Regions from separate parts of the Shewanella sp. SW24 genome, predicted to be linked through region 1. Evidence: predicted binding sites of a transcription regulator. Region 1 holds the regulator's gene; the other holds the start of a gene.

Region 1 (3,162 bases):
GTAAGGTAATAGGCTCGCCAAAATTCACGTAACCTTGGCCAAAATTACCTAATTTGCGAATGGCACCGAACACCTGCCACACAGATTCTTTTTTCTTTTTCTTACCGCTTAACTCTTTATGGTAAGTCGCCACTTCCATCACATGGTCATAGCCTAAATACACAGGCACAAGTGTGACAGGACGTTCAATACCGCGCAGTACGCTGTTCATCGTCATGGCGATCATGCCAGTTTTCGGCGCCAACAGACGGCCAGTACGTGAACGGCCACCTTCGGAGAAGTATTCCACCGAATAACCTTTAGCAAACAGCTGATCTAAATACTCACGAAATACTGCGGTATACAGCTTGTTGCCATTAAAACTACGGCGGATAAAGAAGGCACCACCGCGACGGAACATAGGTCCCGCGGGCCAGAAGTTGAGGTTGATGCCAGCAGCAATGTGCGGCGGAACCATGCCTTGATAATACAAAATATACGATAACAGCAGGTAATCCATGTGGCTGCGATGGCAAGGCACATAAACAATCTCGTGGCCATCGTGATGCAGCTGGCGAACTTGCTCGGCGCCTTTAATGTTGATCCCGCTATAAAGCTTGTTCCACAACCAAGTTAAGAAACGCTCGGCAATACGCACTAAACTATCTGAGTAATCGGCTGCTATTTCATCGAGGTACTCAATAGCCGTCTCGCGCGCTTGGGTCTCAGAAATCTTTTTACTGGCGGCTTCTTCTTGAATCGCTTTGCGCAGCGACTCAGATTTGAGTAACGAATGAAACAGTGCTTGGCGGTTTGGCAGCACAGGCCCTGTCATTACCTTACGTTGACGACGGAAATGCACGCGCGCAACCCGTGCTAACTTATGGGCAATCCCCATGTCGGTGCCATGTTCGTCAGCCATGTAACGCAGGGATACGGCATTCGAAAACTGCACGAAGTTATGTCGACCTAAGAACAGAATCATCAAGCACTTGCGCAGCCAAGTCGGGTTTTCCCGCTCAAATACGGCCGCCTTCATAGTGTCGTCTTCTTTCCCTGGCGTTCGACCCCAATACAAGCTCACGGGCACAAGTTGAATATCCAATTCAGGACGTTCCTTATGCACGGCTAACAAACGCATAAAGCATTCGAGGAAAGGCTCATTACCAGCACGTTCGCCAAACAGTGGCTTACGTCCTTGAAGACAGACAACCCGAGGCGCAGTCACACCATTAGCCACTAGAGGCTCATAAGGGCTTGGTAAACCTAACTTAGCCGTTATTTCGCTCAAAGCAGCTATGTCACTGAGAGATTCTGTTTTCATCACATAAACAAGGGGTCTGGAAGCATCCAGATTCAGATCGGCAAAGGGATCCTGAGGTACCACAATAGTGTGCACTAAGTGTTTTTGGATCCAACGTAATGATTTCAACCAAAGAGAGTCGTGTTTAGGCATTATTCTTATGCAATTAAGTGCGTTTACTAGCCCGATAGAATACCAGACTATGGGCAATATTCGCTAATTCTCTCCAACATAGCTAAAAAGTGGTTAATACTTGCGCTGCAAATAATACTGTATATACTAACAGTAACTGTATAGAAAAACAGGAAACACCATGAGACCTTTGACGCCACGCCAAGCTGAAATTTTAGAGCTAATTAAACGAAATATTGCCGATACTGGCATGCCACCCACTCGGGCAGAAATCGCAACCCGTTTAGGTTTTAAGAGCGCCAATGCGGCTGAAGAACATCTTAAAGCGTTGGCAAAAAAGGGCTGCATTGAGATCATGCCAGGCACATCTCGAGGCATTCGTCTGCCTGCGGAAATCGAAGATTTGACTGAAACAGGTTTACCGCTCATCGGCCAAGTGGCCGCGGGTGAACCTATCCTCGCCCAAGAACATGTTGAACAGTACTACCAAGTCGACCCAAGCATGTTTCATCCCGCCGCCGATTTTTTACTGCGAGTAAAGGGCGACAGCATGAAAAATATCGGTATTCTCGAAGGTGATTTGCTGGCAGTTCATAAAGTAGAACAAGCTAGAAATGGTCAAGTGGTTGTCGCTAGAGTCGATGACGATGTCACTGTTAAACGTTTCGAAAAAAAAGGTAATGTAGTCTATCTACATGCCGAAAATGAAGATTACTCCCCGATTAAAGTGGATTTAGGCTTCCAAAGTTTAACAATTGAAGGACTCGCCGTCGGTGTGATCCGTAATGGAGATTGGCTATGAATAAACTACTTGGCAATGCCCCCCGCCATCCGGGCCTGTGGCTCGATGAAGTCCGTGATGCTGACTATGACTGGCACCATGCGCCCATCGCCTGCATGCCAACTAAGACTCAAGGTCGCCAAGAATTAATTCATCTGAGTGCACAACTCGCTCAGTTAAGCCAACAGGGCCGTTGGTTAGTGCTCATCAACCCTCCAAGTATTGGCTACAAGCAAATGCTCGCCAGCGCAGGTGTGCGTATGGATAGAGTTTTGCTGGTACATGCTAAAGATGAAGTCGAAACCCTGTGGGCGATGGAGAAAGCCCTAACAAGTGGTACGTCCAGTGCAGTCATTACTTGGACTCAATCATTGGATGCGCGGGATAATCGACGCCTACAAATCGTGGCTAAAAGTGCCCGAGCTATGGGCATAGTGCTTGAAGACGTAAACAGTCACTTACATGCCGACGTACGCATTGAGCAAGGCAATCTCTTCGGTCAGCAATCTTTTTTTAGCGCTGTACACTAAATATTCATTTAATTTTTACCTTGAAAGCCGCCTCACCTATGAATGTGAGGCTTTTTTTTGGCAATTTTTCAGATAATTAGATAAATAAGTGATCTTGATCAATATTTAAACAGCAAGTATGGTTGGTTAAGTCGGTGATGATATATCACCTTCCGTGGTCAATGAATCGAGTATTTATCGAACTCGAAGCGCCACTAAAAATAGAGAACAGATTTATTTCAGCAGTATGTGCCAGCGTGGCTAATTACCAGCAGTAACAATACTTGATTAAAAGTAACAGCCGCCAACGCACGTTGAAGTCAAAAAAGCTTTTTTGGGAACTGAAGAGTTTGCATAGAGTTGAGACTTACTGTGTTGCTCTTCTTTGTAGTTGCTATTCGCAATTGGCAGAGGAGAAGTCTTGTGAAGCAATTGTTGTATTGTTTACTCGTGGTGCT
Region 2 (3,162 bases), on a different contig from region 1:
CTTGGCGTGTTGCTATAGAGCAACCGACCAATGATGGCTCTGAAGCCGTACAGCAGGTTATTGCACCTGGTACTATGGCGATGGCGACCTCTGGTGATTATCGTAATTATTATGAAGAAGACGGCCAACGTTTTACGCATATAATCGATCCGCGTACTGGTTTGCCGATAAATCATAAGTTAGCATCCGTGACTGTATTGCATCAAAATTGTATGACGGCCGACGGTTTTGCGACGGCCATGATGGTTTTGGGCACAGAAGCATCATTGGAGCTTGCCAAGAAGGAACACTTGGCGATAATGCTAATCGAAAAGCAAGGCGACGGATTTAAGGTTTATTACAGCGACGCCTTCAAGCCTTTCCTTATTTAGTTTTTGGAGTAAACCATGACCTCTTTTATTGCGGCATTTGTGATCTTGTTAGTCTTCTTTTTGCTCATGTCGATTGGTTATCTCATCAAGCGCAAAGCCGTTGAAGGAAGTTGTGGCGGTTTAGGTGTTCTAGGGATTGAGAAAGCGTGTGATTGTGATGACCCTTGTGACAAACGTAAACGTCGTATGGCCGCTGAAGAAGCGCGTCGTGAGAAGTTAACGAAAGACCGCATTATCTAAATAGTCTTGATTCGATCATAGCCTCCGATTTAGGGGGCTATTTTTTTGCCTCGTATTTTCTTACACGGGTTAATCATTTGAGATTTATCCTTGGGATTAGAGTGGGATAGCAAGTTAATCTAAGCAGGAATGAGAATGCTTTTCATCATTAAGTGAGTGAAATATAAAGATAATTTGAGTTGGTCGATAAATTGTACTAGGCTAGAAGCTTGATTTAGATCAATCTTTTCACGCTTACCAAGGATAGTAACTTATGAAAGGTCATCCTAAAGTGGTTGGGCAACTGAATCGGGTGCTTACCTGTGAGTTGACCGCCATCAATCAATATTTCCTCCATGCCCGCATGTTTAAACATTGGGGCTTAGAGAAGTTAAACCACGTCGAATACAAAAAATCCATCCAAGATATGAAGCACGCCGATAAGCTCATCGAGCGAGTGCTGTTTTTGGAAGGTCTGCCTAATCTGCAACAACTCGAAAAACTTCGCATTGGTGAACATAGCCAAGAGATGCTCGACTGCGATCTGGCCATGGTGCAAGAGCAGCTTACATTGCTGCGTGATGCGATCAGCTTGTGTGAAGCCGAACAGGACTATGTGAGTCGCGATCTGCTGGAAGATATTCTCGAAGACGAAGAAGAGCACTTAGATTGGCTCGAGTCGCAGCAAGAGCTCATTACGCTAACCGGTATTCAAAATTATCTACAATCGCAAATTAGCAACCAATAGGAGCAAGATATGAAAGGCGATAAAGACGTCATCGATGCGTTAAATCGTCTCCTAACGGGAGAACTCTCGGCAATGGATCAGTATTTTGTCCATGCCCATATGTACGAAGATTGGGGCCTGAATGAACTCTATGAGCGTATCGCTCATGAGTCAGATGATGAGAAAGCCCATGCAGCCAAATTAGTGCAGCGCATTTTATTCCTCGAAGGTACACCCAATGTTGCCGCCCGTGAGGCATTGAACATAGGTAAAGATGTAGAAGAGATGCTACGTAATGATCTCGCCTACGAATACAAGGTCGCGGACGATTTGCGCAAAGTGATTGCACTGTGTGAGCAGAAGCAAGATTACCAGACCCGCGAAATCCTTGAAGTATTACTCGACGATACAGAGTCTGACCATATGTATTGGCTCGAAAAACAACTTGGGCTTATCGACCGTGTTGGGCTGCAAAACTACCTGCAAACTAAGATGTGAGCCTTAGGTTGAGTAAATACCTAGGCCACTGAGTGTAATGGCCTAGGAAACTCAGTTATTAAGCATGTCTGTTGTTCCTCACACTTGTCTTGTTCTCTTTTCCAGCGCTAGGCCACATCTTATTGGCCCAAATCTATCAGGAATACTTGATTACTGTTTTTATATACAGTATTTTGGCGTTGGAGGAATTCAACGTGCGAAAAATTATTCATATCGATATGGACTGCTATTTTGCTGCAGTGGAAATGCGCGACTTTCCTGAGTACCGTGGCAAGCCTTTAGCCGTAGGCGGCAGTAGCGACCGTCGCGGTGTTATCAGTACTTGCAGTTACGAGGCACGTAAATTCGGTGTACGTTCAGCAATGGCAACGGCTTATGCCTTTAAGTTGTGCCCTGAGCTGATTTTAGTTCCGGGTCGGATGCAGGTTTACAAAGAAGTGTCGCTACAAATTCGTGAAATATTTTCCCGCTATACCCAATTAATTGAGCCGCTTTCCTTAGATGAAGCTTATTTGGATGTGAGTGAGTGCCAACAATATAAGGGCTCTGCGACCTTGATTGCCCAAGCGATTCGTCGCGATATCTTAGCCGAAACGGGTTTAACCGCATCGGCTGGTATCGCGCCAGTAAAATTTTTAGCTAAGGTCGCCTCGGATCTGAACAAGCCAAACGGCCAATATGTCATTACACCAGAGACGCTTTCTGAGTTTGTTAAGACCTTATCGCTGCGTAAAATTCCCGGTGTTGGTAAAGTCACCGCCGAAAAGCTCTCTTCGCTCGGGCTCAATACCTGTGGTGATGTGCAAGCTTATTCTAAACCTGAGCTCTTAGCGCGATTCGGTAAGTTTGGTGGCGTGTTGATTGAGCGTTCCCAAGGCATAGATGAACGGGGTATTTCTGCCGACAGAGAGCGCAAATCAGTGGGTGTTGAAACCACGTTAGCAAAGGATATTTATAGCTTAGAGCAGTGCCAGCAGGTGATGCCGAGTTTGATTCAAGAACTGTCGTTGCGTTTAAGTCGTAGTGCTAAGGAACGCAAAATACATAAACAGGTGGTCAAACTTAAGTTTAACGATTTCAAGCAGACTACAATTGAGCACCGCAGCGATGAAGTCTCGATTGTAATGTTCTATGAGCTACTCGCGCAGGCTATGGAAAGGCAAGAAGGCCGTGGCATTCGTCTATTAGGGATTTCAGTAGGCCTTACCGATTCTACTCTTGTCGTCGCCACAAGCTTAAACGGCCAGACTCAGCTGGATTTAGCACTCTAGCCGTTTATTGAGTCGATAAGCCGCAGACTCATGCCTGCATTGGCTCAATAAGCCTCGGGTGGATTCGCCAACATAA

Evidence for each region. Region 1 encodes LexA, which represses DNA repair genes until DNA is damaged. Its sites were predicted from a motif close to TACTGTATNNNNATACAGTA; they were not measured.
Region 2: a site for LexA is predicted at 1,967-1,986, ahead of dinB (DNA polymerase IV). Genes of this name have one in related genera too.

The regions. Positions count from the first base shown of each region.
Region 1 covers NZ_JAKKSH010000011.1:106,117-109,278, reverse strand. The annotation lists gene plsB (glycerol-3-phosphate 1-O-acyltransferase PlsB) at 1-1,435, opposite strand, end outside; gene lexA (transcriptional repressor LexA) at 1,596-2,216, shown strand; gene L5M17_RS11145 (cell division inhibitor SulA) at 2,213-2,725, shown strand; gene coxB (cytochrome c oxidase subunit II) at 3,128-3,162, shown strand, end outside.
Region 2 covers NZ_JAKKSH010000018.1:56,046-59,207, reverse strand. The annotation lists gene L5M17_RS15225 (FAD:protein FMN transferase) at 1-371, shown strand, start outside; gene nqrM ((Na+)-NQR maturation NqrM) at 387-611, shown strand; gene bfr (bacterioferritin) at 865-1,338, shown strand; gene bfr (bacterioferritin) at 1,348-1,815, shown strand; gene dinB (DNA polymerase IV) at 2,010-3,086, shown strand; gene L5M17_RS15200 (LysR family transcriptional regulator) at 3,131-3,162, opposite strand, start outside.